DNA from 3 places in the Paenibacillus sp. FW101-FHT12H11 genome. Region 3 is predicted to be linked to each of the others. Evidence: a T-box and tRNA genes for the amino acid it is inferred to sense, from the RefSeq annotation. Region 3 holds a T-box; the other regions hold tRNA genes.

Region 1 (6,103 bases), on a different contig from region 3:
CGTTGTTATGACGGGGCAAGGCCAATTTGTTGAAATCCAAGGAACGGGCGAGGACTCTCCGTTTTCACGCAAGGAATTGGATGAGCTCCTTGCGCTTGCAGAATCAGGGATTCATACGATGATTGAAGAACAGTCTAAAGTGCTAGGCCCTATAGCGGATCGTATTCGGGGTGTACAACATGCGGCTACGAAGTAATATCGTTGTGATTGCAACCCGCAATGAGGGGAAGGTCAAGGAGTTTGAAAGTCTTTTTGGCCCAAAAGGGTACAAGGTCCGCAGTTTGGCCGATTATACGGATCTTCCGGAAATCGTCGAAAGCGGCAAAACGTTTGCGGAGAATGCGCGAATCAAAGCACAGATTATTTCGGCGCATCTGCATGTTCCTGTCCTTGCCGACGACTCAGGCTTGTGCGTGAAGGCGCTCGGCGGTGACCCCGGTGTTTATTCGGCTAGATATGCCGGTGAGAACGCAACGGATGCAGCCAACAATCACAAACTGCTTCAAGCTTTGAGTGAGTCCGCGGCGGCTGATGGGTTGCCTATGGAAGCGGGACATCCGAAGTTTTTAAGCGAGGCTGCCTTTGTTTGTGCCCTTGCTCTTATCGATCCGGTGGCGAATGAAACCATTGAGGCTGAGGATTCTTGCGCGGGGTACATTATTGCGGAACAACGCGGTGAGAGTGGCTTCGGCTACGATCCGCTGTTTTATATTCCTTCTCTGGGAAGAACCATGGCGGAGCTGACGGTGGAAGAGAAGAATGAAATTAGTCACCGCGCCAAAGCCTTGAGATTATTCCTGGATAGGCTTCCTGATCAAAATGAATCCTAATGAAAAGGCCTGCTCCCACATCAACAGTGGACAGCAGGCCTTTTTCTATTAACGAATTGATATTTTATAGTTTCGCAACCACATATCCACTTGTGCCAAATAGGCGAACAGCTGAGGTCCCGTCATCAACTGGCCGAACCATGGGAGATCGAAGTCGTTCGTGTCGGAGCTGGCGAGTGCCCGTATTTTTTTTACATCAATGAAGGGCAGCAGCGGTGAGCCGGGGTCATCCAAAATTTCCAGCACCCATTTGCGAACAGCCGTTAAATAATTAGGGTTGTGCGTCTTTGGATACGGACTTTTCTTGCGGGTTAAGACATCATCAGGCAGAACGCCTTTGAGTGCTTTTCGTAAAATGCCTTTTTCCCGGTCTCCGGATGTTTTGATTTCCCAGGGAATGTTCCACACATACTCAACGAGACGGTGATCGCAGAATGGAACACGCACCTCAAGCCCGACAGCCATGCTCATGCGGTCTTTGCGGTCGAGAAGAGTCGGCATGAAACGGGTGATGTTGAGGTAGGACATTTCCCGCATCCGGTTTTGCTGCTGCGTTTCTCCTGCTAGCCGCGGTACCTCGCTTAAGGCCTGCTGATAGCGATTGCTGACATATTCAACTGGCTTAATCCAGTCAACTAGGTCAGGTGCCAGCAGATCGACTCGGTTAGGCAATTTCAGTGACCAAGGGAACGTATTGGCAGAGAGGGCTTCTTCGTTGTGGAACCAAGGATATCCGCCAAAGATTTCATCAGCAGCTTCGCCCGAAATGGCGACCGTGGCTTCCTTTTTGATTTCCCGGCAAAACAAATAAAGGGATCCGTCAACATCGGCCATTCCCGGGGTATCCCGGGCAAAAACGGCTGTTTTCAGGGATTCCACTAGTTCAGGCGTATCGAACTCAATATAATGGTGCTCGGTGCCAAGATGCTCTGTCATCCGCTTAATCCAAGGGGCATCCGAGTTTGGCTGAAAAAGGTTGGCTTTGAAGTGCTTATCATTATCTTTGTAATCGACTGAGAAAGTGTGCAGAGCGCCTTTTCCGCTTTCTTTGTAATGCTCCGCGGCAAGTGAGGTCAGTGCGCTGGAGTCAAGCCCTCCGGATAGCAGCGTACAAATCGGTACGTCGGAGACGAGCTGCCGCTGGGCTGTGTCGCTCAGCAATTGTTGAACCTGAAGCGCCGTCGCTGCCACATCATCTGGATGAGGTTGGCTTTCCAGCTTCCAGTACGTTCTGATGGATAGGCCGTTGCGGTCAAAAATAGCGCATTGTCCCGGTTTCAGCTCCGACATATTGCGATATATGCCATGTCCCGGTGTGCGCGCGGGACCTACTGCGAAGATTTCGGCCAACCCTTCCGCGCCGACTTCCGCTTGAAAGTCAGGATGTGCGAGGATCGCTTTTGGCTCAGAACCGAATAGAAGGACACTGTTCTGATGAGAATAAAAAAGCGGCTTTACGCCAAGCCGGTCTCTGACCAAATAGAGGGATTGCTCCTGGTCGTTCCATGCTGCGAAGGCGAATATGCCATTCAGACGGTCTACACAAGCCCGCCCCCATTCAATGAAGGCAACAAGCAGCACCTCGGTATCGCAGGTTGTTCGAAAATGATGTCCGCGCAATTCGAGTTCTTTCTTCAGCTCGGGGGCATTGTAAAGTTCGCCATTATATACGATCGTATAGGTGTAGTCTCCTTGTTTCCGGATCATAGGCTGAGCGCCGTTTTCCGGATCCATTACACTAAGACGTCGATGGCCCAGGGCGCAATGCTGTGAGATCCAGGTGCCAGAAGCATCCGGTCCACGCAAATGGAGCGTTTCCGTCATATTTTCTAGAATGGACGGGTACCCGGTCAAGTCTTTCCGCCAATCTATCCAACCCGTTATTCCGCACATAGACGTTCCTTCCTTTCTTTATGAAGAGAGCATGATGATAAAGGGTATGCAAATTGGGAATATATAATGTCTGTCCAAGAATAGCGAGAAATGTCATCGGATAGATTTTGTGTTTTAAATCCAAGCCTGTTATTATTAATGAATTATTATTACTAAACAGTAAAGGTGATGGCCATGAAAAAGAAACATTCCAAAGCACAAATCGATTATCTAGCCTCCAGAGAGCATTTTTTGCAAATTAGTAATCAAGCGGATAAACGGATTGCCGATTTGAAAGAGGCTGGCCAAGAAGTCGGACAGGCTGAAATGGAAGATATCATTGAACGCGTTGGCCTGCACCGTGCCTATAATGAACTGACACAAGCGGAGAATTTGCTGATTAATTGGACGCAAATCGCCATTAAAACAGAGCCTGAATTCATTGCAAATCGCAGTAATTTCGAGGAACTCTATGAAAGAGTCAAAACAGATGCAGAAGCTAGAGGCGCTCTTCTAAATTTAGCCATGCGTTTAAATCTTGACCTTGCGTGACATTCTAAAGGGGTAGTGCCATTCTTTCTTCAGGAGGCGAATGCTCATGGATAGTCATTTCATTAGCAAGCTGCACGACAAGCAGAGGAAAGCCGCGAAGAATTTCAAGACACAAGGTGACGGTCAGCCAGGCAGTAACTTGCCTCACAAGAAGCACTAAAGTCTAATGGCATTAACAAGAGCCTGTAGAGATCACTCTACGGGCTCACCTTACTAGGAGGGAATTCATCATGGGCAAAAAAAGTATGAAACAAAAAGCGCAAAGCACGATCGATCATTCCAAGCAATCGTCACGCGTGCAGTCTAATTTGGATTCAACTGAGCCTGGCCATCATCAGCCGAATCGGCCTTCTGTGTAGGAACGGATTGTATTTTAAAATAATGCTTCAAGAAGCCGCAACCGTAGGTTGGCGGCTTTTTCTATTTAGAGGACTTACGGGCCACTATTCTAGCAAATTCAGCCCGTTGCCGCGTTCAGCGGAACTACAGGGTCTTATTTGACCCACTCATCCCGTTTTCTTCAAGAAAACGGATAAATAGAAGCCCACAGTTCCCCTCGCGCGAAAAAATGGCTATTTCGATGAAATAGCGCCCTGCAGTTCCTTCGTAAAGTACCGTTGGAGGAGTTATCTTCTTCCGTAGTTTAGCTTGTTAAGAGCGCCACGCGATAGCAACTAATTTCATTGGGTAGTTTGCTCCATACAATTAGAGGAGAAGCTTCGCTTACCTCAAAAAAACAAAAAAAGACCGCGAAATCTCGCGGTCTTCTCTCCTTGCAATACGTCCCAGGAGGGATTCGAACCCCCGACCGCACGCTTAGAAGGCGTGTGCTCTATCCAGCTGAGCTACTGAGACATGGACCTCTTCTTACCTAGCAGCGTGTAGCTGTTTGGCGAAGCAAGAGTTATATTATCATATCTTTTTAAGAGAAGTCAACACTTGTTTAAAAATTATTTTGCAATCACCCGAACAATCAAGTAAACTGTCACCAGCAGACCAAGATTTCTGAGGTGATCCACATAACCGAGTTGTCGATGAATAATGTTATTCTTTTCCCGAAAACAGAGCAATATTACGAAGAGGAACTTACCAGGTTTCTAAAAAACGAACAGTATAGCGATGCTCTTCAACTGCTGACATTTCTGCTTCAATTTCCAGCTGCGCAATCGGATAAGATCGAGCAGTGGGAAGCATTGCGGATTTGGCTGCAAACGATGTTTCCAGAAGAGCTATTCCCTATGCCGAGTCCATCGGAAGAGGATTTAGAGGAAGAAGAGGATTTATTAAGGCAATACATACATGAGAAGTCGTCAGATGATGGGGCATATGCCTTGAAGCTGCTGGACTTGCTCAAAGAAGGTAATTTGGAGCAGCAAGTAAGCAGTCTTGAGCAATTGGGTTTTATCGATCAACCCGGCATAGGCTCGGCTATCAAAGAATGGCTCAGCGAAAAACCGCGGCACCCGCATATCCAATTCAAGGCGCTGCAGGCGCTTAAGCAAATGGGGGAGCAAGGATTCATTGAGTTTCCCAAAAACGGGAATAGGATTGCCGTCCAGATCGAGGAGACACCGCTGTGCCCGGAGGATTTTCCATCCCAAATTCGTGATATGATTCGCAGAGTCGGGGATATTAGTGAAATAAGCCAGCCGGATTTTGTTTATTTTGCCAAACAAACTTGGCAGGAATTTTTGGCCTATGCCTATGGAACAGCCATTTATTCAGACTTGCTGAAAACCGAAGAAGGCGCCGTTGACGTTTGGGCATCTGCCTTGCACGCGATTTTGCAAGAACGATTATTCGGTTCTGTTAACAAAGAGGAATTGCTAGATAATTACGGGATTGTAGGGTCGATGGCGCTGCAATGGAAGCGGGCGCATCTCGTACTGCAAGCGTTTGTGAAGCAGTTTAACCCGGATCCGTTTTAGGGGCGAAAGGTCGCCTTGAAATGAATTTGTTATATGTTATAATAGAATGGTTATAATGAGCGTAACGTGAAAATATGTCATCGTACATTTTTGGAAGGGGAAAGCATAAAATGAAAGCAAGTTGGGAAAAAATAGAGAAGAACGTAGGCGTTCTTGAAGTGGAAGTTGGCGCAGAGCGCGTCGCAGATGCATTGGATAAAGCTTTCAAAAAAGTATCCGCGAAAGTAAATGTACCAGGTTTCCGTAAAGGGAAAGTGCCACGTTCAATCTTTGAAGCTAAATTTGGTGTAGAAAGCCTATACCAAGATGCACTAGACATCATTTTGCCAGAAGTTTACGTACAAGCGATTGAAGAGGTTAAAATCGAGCCTGTTGATCGTCCGGAAGTAGACGTAGAGCAATTCGGCAAAGGACAAGTTCTTAAATTCAAAGCGAAGGTTACTGTTAAACCGGAAGTAACGCTTGGCGATTACAAAGGCATCGAAGTTGAAGCTGTAGATGCTAACGTAACGGACGAAGAACTGGACAGCGAGCTTTCCCGTCTGCAACAACGTCATGCTGAATTGGTTGTTCTTGAAGAAGGACAAGCAGCTAACGGCGATGTAGTTGTTCTTGATTTCGAAGGTTTCGTTGATGGCGAAGCATTCGAAGGCGGAAAAGCAGAGAAGTACTCCCTTGAGCTTGGCTCCAACTCCTTCATTCCAGGGTTCGAAGAGCAGCTTGTAGGACTTGGTAAAGGCGAAGAGAAAGATGTTAACGTTTCTTTCCCTGAGAACTACCACTCCGAAGATCTGAAAGGCAAAGCGGCTGTGTTTAAAGTGAAAATTCACGACATCAAACGCAAAAACTTGCCAGAACTTGATGACGAGTTCGCTAAAGATGTGAGCGAGTTCGACACGCTTGTTGAGTACAAAGAAGAAT
Region 2 (6,103 bases), on a different contig from region 3:
GGTATATGATCATCTCAAGCGGCATTTGTTCGATTATGTGATCGTAAACAATGGCGAAATACCACCGCAAGTTCAGGCGAGATATGCCGAAAAAGGTTCAAAAGCGGTTCACTTGGATTTGGATGAAGTCACGAAAAGAGGGTATCGGGTCATTGCTGACCGCCTCGTGCTATTCCGCACGTACCTTCGACATGACGCTGAGAAATTGAGTGACCATATTTATCAGCTTGTCGAAAGCTGGATGTCAAGGAAGAAGTGAGTCTCATGTCCTTTGCGGCAACAACCAAAAAAGAATTGACCTTAATAACCGAAGCGGAAGCGTGTTGTGAAAAAGCGGAGTTATCTGCTTTAATTCGCATGAATGGATCGGTTCAGTTAACGAACCAGCGCGTTGTTCTCGATATCTCTACCGAAAACGCTGCTATCGCCAGACGTATATACTCCCTCATCAAAAAGACGTACAAACTGCACACCGAACTGCTCGTGCGCAAGAAAATGCGTTTGAAGAAGAATAATGTATATATTGTTCGAGTACCTGGTCAAGTGCAAGAGCTGCTCAGTGATCTGAAAATCGTTTCTGAAGGATTTATCTTTACGACAGGAATCAACAAAGAGATTATTAAGGGCAACTGCTGCAAACGCGCTTATCTCCGCGGAGCTTTCATGGCCGGCGGCTCGGTGAATAATCCCGAAGGATCTTCCTATCATCTTGAGATTGCCTCGATCTATGAGGAGCATTGCAAGGCGCTGGCGCACCTAGCCAACAAATTCGACTTGAATGCCCGCTTTATCGAGCGTAAGAAAGGGTTCGTCCTGTACATCAAGGAAGGCGAGAAGATTATTGAGTTTCTCAGTATCATTGGGGCTCATCAAGCGCTGCTGCGCTTCGAGGATGTCCGGATCATGAAGGATATGCGGAACTCGGTGAATCGGATTGTTAATTGTGAAACAGCGAATCTGAACAAGACGATCGGAGCGGCGGTGAGGCAGATCGAGAACATTCGGCTTTTGCAAAGAGAGGTTGGACTTGACAGTTTGCCAGAGAAATTGAGAGAGGTTGCCGAAATCAGACTTCAGCATCCTGATCTGAATCTCAAGGAAGTTGGCGATATGCTCAAGGGCAATGTCAGTAAATCCGGCGTCAATCATCGCCTGCGAAAAATTGACGAATTGGCTGAAAAACAGCGGAATTCTTAGTTTTTACGGGACTGAACACGATGTAAATAAGTTTTTCTCATTTTTTCTAGTGTACTTGAGGGAAAAATGGTATAATGTTATAACATAAGGAATAGCACTGTTATCAGTAGTAATTCATATAAGCGCCACACTAGGGGGAATTAGTTCCATGTCCAGACGTCCAGTCGTTGTGAAGTTGAGAACAGGACTTCATGCCAGACCTGCGGCATTGTTTGTTCAAGAGGCGAATAAGTTTTCATCTGAGATCTTCGTTGAGAAAGATGAGAAGAAAGTGAATGCCAAGAGCATCATGGGAATTATGAGTCTCGCGATCAGCACAGGGACCGAAGTCTTCATAAGTGCAGAAGGTTCGGATGCAGAGCAGGCTGTAAACGCTTTAGTCACGTTAGTTAGCAAGGAAGAATTGGAAAACCAATAATCCTTCAAAAGCTTCCTTTCGAGGAGGCTTTTTTGCAATTGACCGCTGCTTTTGGCAGTTACGGTCAATAAGTGTCAATCTTGTTAACATTTGAATAGACTAGCAACCTTTTTCTCTTGGCGGCGTCTAATGAACGTGGTCAATGAAGGAAAGGGCTATTTGCTTTGCCCTCTATCTCGCATACCTCGCATACTAAGGCAAAAGGAGTTAGAGAAAGAATGAAATGGAATGCTTTAAGGAAAGAGATTACTGTTATGCTCGCTTTACTAGTGTTTCTGGCTAGTGCGATTTCAGCACCAGCAGCGCATGCCGTATCGGCGAGTTCGTCCTTTATTTTACTTTATATCGATAAGTCAGAAGCTTTCGTGAATGAGGATCAGATTCATTTGGAGTCGCCAGCTACGATTATCAACGGCAGTACTTTTGTTCCTGCCAAGTTCTTGGGCGATACCATGGGCTTCAAAGTGGAGTGGAATAATGATTCCCGGACGATTCAAATGACACCTCCAGGCTACAACATCGTGTTGGATGCTGACCATAAGACAGTTACGACCAATGGCGTGGATACGCCTTTTAACTCGGTTGCTGCGATTGTGAACGGGAAGCTTCTGGTCAAGCTGACATGGCTTGCGGATTACATGGGCGCGAAGTACACGTACAACAGTGAATTGCGTCGCGTAGAGATTGTCCATTTTAAGACACCTGAGGGCATCTATATTGATCAAGACAGCAATTCCCGACCTGTAGCCAAGTTTGCAACTGCGAAGCCTACTTACCGCCTTGGAGAGCCTGTGAAGTATGTGGATTTGAGCTACGATCCAGATGCGGAAGGTATTGCATCCTATGATTGGGTTGGCAAAGAAGAAGCGTTCTTCAAACCAGGCAAATATCCGGTCACTTTGACCGTGAAGGATCGCCATGGACACGAAAGTAAATTATTCAAAAGTTATGTAACGGTTGAAGACGTGCCTTATTTGAGCCAAGTGGAGTACCCGATTTATACAGCTCCTGTGGGCAGTTTCATCAAATCGGACTGGGGTACCATTTGGTCCCATTTCAACGAGCTGCCGATGCTTCCTAAGAAAGTAACGGAGCTTACTGACCGCACATTGCTGGTAAGCGATAGTCCCGAAGAGTTTACGGAAAAAGGAATTCTGTATCAGGACAAAATCAATGGGAAAGCGCGTTTGTATGCTGACCATATCAACGGTACGAAACAAATCATGACAATGGCGATTTTCGCCACGAATAATACGGATAAACCGGTAACCATCAAGACGACGAATAAAGGTGAGGTTTACCCTTCCGTTTACGCTAACTTGATCGGCAGCGAAGCTTCTGTAGACTTCTTGTTGAACAATGTGTACACAGATACAATGACGGTTGCTCCTCATGAGACTTATGTCTATGCGAAGCTTCCAGACTTTTATCCAGGGCAAGGCGTGAACTTGTTCTATGATGTCGAAACAGATGGCGAGTTACAAATGTCTTTCGCTGTTACGGATCAAAGGTTAACGTCGAATACTGTGAAGGAACTTCCTTTGTTGGCTTTCAATGGTCATGTGAGGGGGACTTTCCCGGTATCCGAAATCAAGTGGGATATTGATGCGGCGAGTTTCGCCAAAACATCGGTGTTGACGATAGGCGATAATAAGACCGACCCATTCGTCAAAGGTTATGACGTGATGCGCAAGGAGAACGTAGAGAACGGTGGAAACTATGGTGTGGTTTATAAAATCCATTCGGATAAGCCGCGCAAAATGGCTGTTATGATTATGGCTAGAGGCGGCGTGTTCAAAGGGCCGTTCAAAATTAACGGCGAGATCATTCCGGTTCCGAGCTCCGGTGTTATTACCGCGTTTGACGGCATGGAAGTGCTGGCTCGCACGACGGGCAAGGAAGACGCGCTGGATATCGAGTTCACGCCTCCGGCGGGCTCAGCGTTCCCGATTGACCTTATTTTCTACCCATTGGATGAGAAAAAGTAAGTGATTGTTAAGAGCCTTGGAGATTCTATTGCTTCGCTTGGAAAATCTGCAGATTTTCGGGTGGATAGGAGCCTCTGGGGCTCTTTTTTTGCTTTGCAGCAGGGTAACGGGCGGCGGCTTGCTTGCAGCTGGTAGCGGTAGTCGAACGCGGGGCGCGGCAAGAAGTATCGATGTGTAACGGACTCACGGGCCGTTATTCTTTGCTATTTGCCAGCAGCTAGACAGCTAACGGACTGTGGTGACGTTATTTAACAGGTTTTCTCCGTTGCTGGGCTATTTATGGAAATTAACGGCTCTGGTGTCCGTTAAATTGAATTTGGAGCCTAAAATCGATAAATAGAGGTTGTGAAGTCCGTTAAAGAGCAACCAGCCCACCAACAAAAAAACCAGCCGCAAGGCCGCTCAGAAGAGCAGTCATGCAAGCTGGTTTTTTGTATTAGACGCGCTCGATTACTTTATCGATGAGTCCGTAGTCGGCTGCTTCAGCAGCACTCATGAAGTTGTCGCGGTCTGTATCTTTTTCGATGCGTTCGAACGTTTGTCCTGTGCGCTCTGCAAGGATTTTGTTCAGGTTGTCTCGCATTTTCAAAATGCGCTTCGCGCGAATTTCGATGTCGGAGGCTTGGCCTTCAGCGCCGCCAAGCGGCTGGTGAATCATGACTTCGCTGTTCGGAAGCGCGTAACGCTTGCCTTTGGCGCCAGCTGTCAGAAGGAATGCGCCCATCGAAGCAGCCATACCGACGCAGATCGTGGAGACATCCGGCTTGATGAACTGCATCGTGTCGTAGATCGCCATACCGGCTGTGATAGAACCGCCAGGGCTGTTAATGTATAGCGAGATATCTTTATCAGGATCTTGTGCGGCCAAGAATAGTAACTGAGCAATGATGGAGTTTGCCACAACATCGTTGACACCCGTGCCTAAGAAAATGATGCGGTCTTTCAGCAAGCGAGAGTAGATGTCATATCCTCTTTCACCGCGTGCGTCCTGTTCGACGACCATAGGGATAAAACTCATGAGAATGACCTCCTTGGGGTGGGTAGATGGTTTTAAAATTGGTGCCTGGGGCCAATGTCATGCTATGAGTTATGAAATTGATCTCCCGCGTACATACTATTTACAGTATCTACAAGTATGATAACGAAAAAACCTTCGAAGGTCAAGAAAGGTCAAACTAACAATAAAAAAAATCAGTCAACCGACTGATTTCTCTAATGTTTCTCTTATTTCCATGTCATTTACGCGCCCGAAAGGAATCGAACCTTTATCTCAGGCTTCGGAGGCCTACGTCATATCCATTGGACCACGGGCGCATGTTTCAAAAAAAGCGAAGCAAGGGTTATTATATGTCACCTCCGCGCAAAAAGCAATACCGTAAGCCCTTACAGCACATTTTGTTGAAATTGTTTGAACAATTGTTGAATGTTCAAACGTTATTGGTTATAATAAACGTGTAAGGCCATTTTTTTTCACCCGGGTGGGACGCAAAATGTATACCCGGGACATAAAACGTCCATCACTGGATCAGGAGCGTCGAACGTCGTTATATGAGAGAAATTCTAGACATTCAGAAAAAGCTCTTGCCGGATCTCATGGACATCATGAAGAAGCGATATTCGATTCTGCATCATATCTTAATCTCTGGTGTTGTCGGACGTAGAACGCTAGCTTCTTCGCTCGATATGACGGAGCGGGTGCTCCGCGGAGAAGTAGACTTCCTTAAGGAGCATGGGCTTTTGGAATCGGACGCCTCTGGGATGAAGATCACGGAGTCCGGCCGTCAATTGCTCGAGGATATGCTGCCGATCATTAAGATCGCTTTTGGATTGACGGATTTGGAAGAAAGCATCGCGAAAGCGTACGGTCTCTCGCAAGTCATTGTGGTTCCTGGCGATACGGACACTTCGGTCTTCACGAAGAAGGAGCTTGGACGCGCCGGCGCAGCGGCACTGCGCAAATATGTGGCCAAGGGCGACATTATTGCAGTAACCGGCGGCTCAACAATGGCGCAGATTGCGAATAACCTGACGATTTCCTCTTCCATGAAAGGCAATTGGTTCGTACCGGCTCGCGGTGGACTCGGCGAAAGCGTGGATATGCAGGCAAATACGATCGCGTCTATTATGGCCAAGAAGACAGGCGGGAAATACAGGCTGCTTCATGTGCCGGATCATTTAGGCGAGGAAGCGTATCAGACGCTTATCCAAGATCCGCAGATTCAGGAAGTTGTTGACGCTGTTCGCAGTTGTCGCATCGTAGTTCACGGTATCGGAGATGCTATGGTCATGGCTCGAAGGCGCAAGGTGGACGCCGAAACGACTCGCAGCTTGCAGGACGATGGGGCTCTGGCAGAGGCATTCGGGTACTATTTTGACCGCCAAGGAAATGTCGTGCACAAGATGCCTACAGTCGGGCTTCGTCTGGAGGATCTGCATCGGACAGAGGTCGTGATTGGTGTAGCAGGCGGTAAAAGCAAGGGTGAAGCGATCGCTTCCGTTC
Region 3 (6,103 bases):
TATCTGTTAACAGAGCGTGGGAAGCTGAACTCTTCGTTAATGAAGTGGATTTCATTTCAAGCGGTAATAGGTATACTGCTCATCCTTTCAAATTCGTACGCATTCGAAGATTACGGGGTGTTCATGAATCTGCCCCTGGTTGGAGCTCTAGCGGCAGCTGTATGGTACTCACATAAAATGCGCAACAAAGCTTATCTATTGTTCTCAGGCTTATGGATTTCAGCCACGATTACGTTTAAATACATCGAACTCGTCGTTCGCCATTATAATGAGCTTTTTTTCATCATCAGCTTGCTATTTGTGATTGTATTCATCGGGGCCAATGTGAAGTTCATGACATTTATCCGGGCATGGCAGCCTGCTGGGAAGCCAAGGAATGAAGTACTCGAAGGTGAGGCAGGAGGGGACGTCAAACCGGAAGGTGATTTTACCAAATGGATTGTGCGTGTTCTCACGGTTTCCGTCGTTATCATCGGATCGCTGCTAGGCAGCCTGACGGTTATTGGGATTGTTACGTTGGTGCTGGGGTTTGAGAACCCTGAGAATGTGTTGATGGGTTTTGGACTTGTCGTTGTAACCAGCATGGTCTTTTTGAAAAAGCTAAACGCGCTAGTGAGGTACACCATACTAATCAGCGGACTGCTTCTTGGAGCGGGAGCGGCTGTGTTTGCAGAAAATATCCCCGTCCTATTCGCTTTCTTAGCGCTTACAATCGCCGCGTTTATCTATATTGCCGGGATGGTGCATCGCATTTTTTTCTTCCTTGCGGCAATTTTGATCACAGCTGCGATACTAACCAATTGGCTTGATAGCAGTGTTGTCATTTTATCAGTGATTACGGGCTTATTGTTCGTCCTGTTTGCAGGCGGGCAGATCATCGGGAATGCTGCGGTCAGGCAGCCGGTGCTCTATAGCAGCTATCCATCGTTTCTCTTCACATTGTTTGTGTTAACTTTTATGACCGAATCTGCTTGGTATTATGTCACCAACGCCCTTTTCTTTATCCTTGTCGTGCTTGCCTTAGCCGTTAGCAGGCAGCTGAACAGCCGTTGGATTTTTGCTTGGTCGATGGGGTTCTGGACAGCTTTCCTCGTGTACAAATATTACGATTTAGCCTGGAAGCTGCTGCACAAATCGATTACGTTTGGCATGATTGGCATCTTGATACTGATCTTTACCGTTTGGTATGAAAAAAGGCATCGCCTTGAAGCTGTCGAACCCGAAACGGCTGCTGGGGCAAACGTGAAAGCAAATCGGCTCCTTATTGCCGTGCTGGTGCTGCTGCAGATCGCAGCCATGTCGATACAAATTGGCAAAAGCGAGTGGCTGCTCTCCCATGGACAACTCATCAAACTCCAGCTTGAACCGCTGGACCCGCGTTCGCTTATTCAAGGGGATTACGTACGTTTGCGCTACACGATTTCTGAGCCTCCTATTTCCGATATGAAGAACGATGATATGACATCTAAAAAGAAAATCTCTGTCGTGCTCGCTCCGAACACAGCTACTGATGTGTATGAATTCAATCGTGTCTATACAAAAGGGGAAGAACTTGCCCCAGGAGAAGTGCGTATGAACGGTACCCTGCAAGGGTACGAGCGGATTGAGTACGGCATTGAAAATTATTTCATTCCAGAAGGTACGGGTCGTACCTACGAACAAAATGCCAAGTTTGCAGAAGTGAAAGTCTCTGCGGGCGGAGATGCCATTCTTGAGCGCCTTGTGTTGCAACAAAGTGTTGTTCAATAAAGATTAATGTGGTAAAATTACCCGATCTTTGCAAGCAAAAGAGAGGGGTAGCTGTTCGGATGTGGCTCATGTATTCCGTACTTGCGGCTTTCAGTTTCGGGCTGCGAGGCATTCTGTATCACTGGTCCAGCCAGCAATCATTAAACCGGAATGTGCTGCTATGCGGCACATTTTTCATGGGGGCGTTAATTAGCGGCAGCTGCGCCCTTCTTTTACATCAAGCTTGGACCATGCCTGCACTGATTGGCGTCCAAATGGGGCTGTTTTCTTTCGGGGCCAATGCCAGTATGTTCAAAGGTTTTGCCGTAGGGAAAGCGTCATTGGTCGCGATTCTGACCGGTTTGCCCTCCGTCGTTGTGGTTTTCGTTGCGTATCTGATTTGGGATGAACGGCTTAATATCATGCAGTTTCTAGCCTTTGTTATTATCGTTATCGGAATTTTAGTCGTGCGTTACTCCAATGACATTACGCTCAAAAATTTGCAAGGCGCCGGTTGGGGAGCGCTGGCCTTGATTCTTTTTGCCGCCAATGACTTGTCGAGTAAGTGGACGACCTTGGTCGCGGCCCCGCTGTTTCCAACGTTATTTTGTATGTTTGCTACCGGAACTGTTTGTTTTGGTCTGTGGTGGTTGCGGGATCAGAAGCAAAGTAATCAGCAGCCTGCACAGGTAAAAGTGGCAGCCACCACAGGCTGGACGGAAAGACGGACTTTTCTATTCGGGATGATCGTGGGCATTACGAATGTGGTTGGCATGATTTTCATCCTTCATGGATTTGATCATGGCAAGGCAGGCTTGGTTTCAGCTGTTGTCGCATTGAATGTACTGATCGTTCTGTTGTACACGCGATTTGTTTTGAAGGATAAATTTTCAAAGATGGAACAGTCTGGATTGGCTTTGGCCTTTATTGGCATTTTAATGATGAAGGTAGTTGCCTCTTGACAACTCCAGCATATTAAAGTAATATTCAGTCAATTCATAACTTGATATGTAACATTGATGAACAGGACAGTAGTTCTTGTCGGACAGTCGCAGCGAGCCGGAATTGGTGGGAACCGGTACGAATGTCAGGAACGAAACGGACCTGGGAAATGGTCTTCCGAAATGTGCAGTAGGGAGATCCGGCATAAGCCGTTATCGTTGGAGGGGTTAAATCTGCAGATTTAACACTTAGAGTGGTACCGCGGGAATGAACAGCTCTCGTCTCTTATTTAGAGACGGGAGCTTTTTTGTATGCAAATGATGCTATTTGGGAGGAAACTACGATGATTCAAGAGCTATTAACCGTTGAAATTGAGCAGCACGTCGAAGCCATGTTTCAGGAAACCGGGACGCAGCGTCCAGCTACTTTAAAAATTATAACCGAACATCCGGCGCACCCGGAACATGGAGACTACAGCTCCAACATTGCCATGCTTTTGGCCAAAATATTGCGCAAGTCCCCTTTGCAGATCGCTGGGGAGCTTCAAAGCCGCATCGAACAGAACGGGCTTGTTCAAGGTTTGTTTAGCAAAGCAGCTGCTGTTGCACCCGGCTTTCTGAACTTTTATATCAACTGGGATGCCTGGGCTAATGGAGAATTTCAAGCTCCAACGAAGCGCACCAGCCGCAGCAAACAAAACAAGGTGTTGGTGGAACATACCTCCATTAATCCTAACAAAGCCGCACATGTGGGGCATTTGAGAAATTCCTGTATCGGTGACTCTTTGTCACGTATGCTATCGCATGCCGGATATGAAGTGGAGGTTCATAATTATATTGATGACCTCGGGAACCAATTAGCCGATACGGTGGTAGGTATTCTTCATACGCAAACGGAGGGAAGTTTTCCGCGATTCGGGGATTTTTGTTGGGAAACCTACGCGAAGGTGAATCAAGCCTATAAAGATCAGCCGGCATTAGCCGAGCAGCGTTCTGTGGTCCTTCACGCTATTGAAAGCGGGACATCGAATCTTGCGTGGATGGGTGCTTTGGTTGCAGAGCGAATTGTGCGTGAGCAGTTGGAGGAAATGAAGCAATTCGGCATCTCCTATGATGTGCTGGTTTGGGAAAGCAGCATTGTACGTGCCGGATTCTGGGATACCACTTTCGAGCTGCTGAGCAAAACGGAAATGTTTCATAAGGTGACGGAGGGGAAACTGGCAGGCTGTTGGGTACTGAAGAACCTCGAAGAAGGCGGAGCTGAAACCCCGGCGGACAACCAGGATTTTCAAGGGGATAAAGTGCTTGTTCGTTCAAATGGCATTCTCACCTACACCGCGAAGGATATCGCGTATCACCTGTGGAAATTCGGACTGCTGGAGAATCATTTTGTGTATAAAAAATGGGAGGATGGCTTGTGGTCAACGGCTGCCCAAGGAAGTAAAAAAACGATCGGGCGCGCAGATATGGTCATTAATGTCATTGACTACCGTCAGCAGTATCCGCAAGAGATGGTGAAGCTGGCACTTGAAGTGCTTGGTTATCAGCAGCAGGCCAGTCAGCTCAAGCATGTAAGCTACGGCGTTGTTTCTTTAAGTCCCGATACAGCGGCAGGGCTTGGTCTGGATACTTCCGAAGGCAAAAGTTCCTATGCGATGTCAGGCCGTCAAGGCATTGGGATTAAAGTCGCAGACCTGCTTGATCGCATGGAGAAAGTGATCGATGCCAAACGTTCAAGAAAAGCGGGAATATCCAGCAGAGCCATAGCCGCGGCTTCGATTCGTTACTATTTGCTAAAATATCAACTGCAAACCGAAGTGATTTTTGATCTGGAGCAAGCGACCGAAGTGACAGGAAATACAGGCGTTTATTTGCTTTATGCGTACGCAAGAGCGAATCGTATTTTAGATAAAGCGAAGGTGGACGATCGTCTGCAAGCCATAGCGGCCAAGTTCCACGGAACTCTTCTGGAAGATCAGGAATACCAGCTGCTAAGGCATATCGCTTACTGGCCGGAAACTTTGGAGAATGCCACTGCTCAGTTGGCACCTAGTTTAATTTGTCATTATGCGTTTGAATTAGCGTCTTTGTTCAATCATTTTTATAGCGCATGTCCGGTTTTAAAAGGGAGCGAAGAGAGCATTTCCCACCGCTTGTGGATTACACAAACGGTGAAGGCTACCCTTCATGAAGCGCTTGAACTGCTCGGTATGCCGACTCCTAAACGATTATAAAAAGATCCCTTAGATAGAGCCCATTGTGCTCCTCTTATGTATTTGCTGATACAGCCTGTCAACGGGCTGCATATGCTACAGCAATACACAGCGTTGTTAATGCGCTTGCGAGGGGGCTCACGATGCTTCGATCAAAGGTCAAGACGTACCGGTATCGCATGGGTAAAAAGCATGTGATCGTCATTCACATCCATCAATCGGCCCAGGCATCAGCCGAGGTAGGGAATGCGCTGGCTAGCAATGCATTAAATATTCAAATTTACAAAAAACGCAAAAAGCAGAAAAAGCGCTAGCCCCTTCCTGGTTCAAGCATGAAGTGCCATGTTTGCTGAGAGGGGGTGATAAGGCATGCAGCGCAAAACAAACAAAAAATCGAGCTACAGCAGCGGAAAAACAAAAGTGAGAGTCAGACAATCCGCGAGTGCAACCATTGGTCAAGGCGGGAATTCGATCTCGGTGAACGCTTCTGAGGTTGGTGTCGTCCGCATTCGTCCTTAAAAATGCAACAATAGCTTTCTGATCTGGATTAAATGCGGTACAATAGGGATATTCGTGCCAATATGAATGATTCAGGAGGCTTTTACCACAATGACAGAAAAAGAGATCGAAACACAAACCGAAGAAAATAACGCACAAGATTTGGAACAAGAACAGGCCCAGATCATTATGACTTGGTTTCAGCACATAAACGAAGTTATGAAGGCGCAATTTCCCGAATATGAAGTCGAGGGACAAATCGGAAATAACCCAACGTATGGCCCGATGTTTGCTTTTACACTTAAAAAAGATGAGAAGTTCACGTCATGTGGATTTTTCCTCAATGAAATTATGCGAAATTTCCAAACCAATCCGAACGCTGGACTCTGGCTTTCTTCCTTCTTTGTGGACTTGTTGAGAAGCCCGGAGAATCATGCGCTTCCTAATCCGCCGCAAACGGAAGACCAAGCAAAAGAACTTCTGGATAAACATATTGTTCCTTACTGTGCATCAGCTGTTCGTGAAGAATTCCCTGATCAAAAGATTTATGTGGATCTAGAGCTTCATGAGGAGCATGGCCCGGTTCTGGAAGCCGGCTTCGTTGCTGTGCAAGACGGGAACAACACTTGCGCACTTCCGCTGCAATATTTAATGACTTTATTCTTATTGAACCGTGATCCGGCAGAGCCTCTGATTCAAGCGATGTACCGTTTGTATGAGGAA

Evidence for each region. The T-box of region 3 lies ahead of AC3WTJ_RS09625 (arginine--tRNA ligase). A T-box ahead of a tRNA ligase gene usually reads a tRNA of that ligase, here a tRNA-Arg.
Region 1: it has a tRNA-Arg gene. The T-box ahead of AC3WTJ_RS09625 (arginine--tRNA ligase) is inferred to sense a tRNA for this amino acid. The anticodon was not compared.
Region 2: it has a tRNA-Arg gene. The T-box ahead of AC3WTJ_RS09625 (arginine--tRNA ligase) is inferred to sense a tRNA for this amino acid. The anticodon was not compared.

Annotation. Positions count from the first base shown of each region.
Region 1 is NZ_JBYTCO010000001.1:146,544-152,646, forward strand. It holds gene rph (ribonuclease PH) at 1-196, shown strand, start outside; gene AC3WTJ_RS00780 (XTP/dITP diphosphatase) at 180-830, shown strand; gene asnB (asparagine synthase (glutamine-hydrolyzing)) at 879-2,723, opposite strand; gene AC3WTJ_RS00790 (hypothetical protein) at 2,898-3,254, shown strand; gene AC3WTJ_RS00795 (DUF4023 family protein) at 3,301-3,414, shown strand; gene AC3WTJ_RS00800 (hypothetical protein) at 3,485-3,613, shown strand; tRNA gene AC3WTJ_RS00805 (tRNA-Arg) at 4,036-4,109, opposite strand; gene AC3WTJ_RS00810 (hypothetical protein) at 4,283-5,182, shown strand; gene tig (trigger factor) at 5,293-6,103, shown strand, end outside.
Region 2 is NZ_JBYTCO010000011.1:313,145-319,247, reverse strand. It holds gene AC3WTJ_RS31455 (gluconeogenesis factor YvcK family protein) at 1-259, shown strand, start outside; gene whiA (DNA-binding protein WhiA) at 265-1,197, shown strand; gene AC3WTJ_RS31445 (HPr family phosphocarrier protein) at 1,346-1,615, shown strand; gene AC3WTJ_RS31440 (stalk domain-containing protein) at 1,834-3,603, shown strand; gene clpP (ATP-dependent Clp endopeptidase proteolytic subunit ClpP) at 4,040-4,621, opposite strand; tRNA gene AC3WTJ_RS31430 (tRNA-Arg) at 4,846-4,917, opposite strand; gene AC3WTJ_RS31425 (sugar-binding transcriptional regulator) at 5,152-6,103, shown strand, end outside.
Region 3 is NZ_JBYTCO010000002.1:837,537-843,639, reverse strand. It holds gene AC3WTJ_RS09635 (GDYXXLXY domain-containing protein) at 1-1,749, shown strand, start outside; gene AC3WTJ_RS09630 (EamA family transporter) at 1,809-2,690, shown strand; T-box leader at 2,739-2,959, shown strand; gene AC3WTJ_RS09625 (arginine--tRNA ligase) at 3,014-4,903, shown strand; gene AC3WTJ_RS09620 (hypothetical protein) at 5,026-5,196, shown strand; gene AC3WTJ_RS09615 (hypothetical protein) at 5,252-5,401, shown strand; gene AC3WTJ_RS09610 (hypothetical protein) at 5,492-6,103, shown strand, end outside.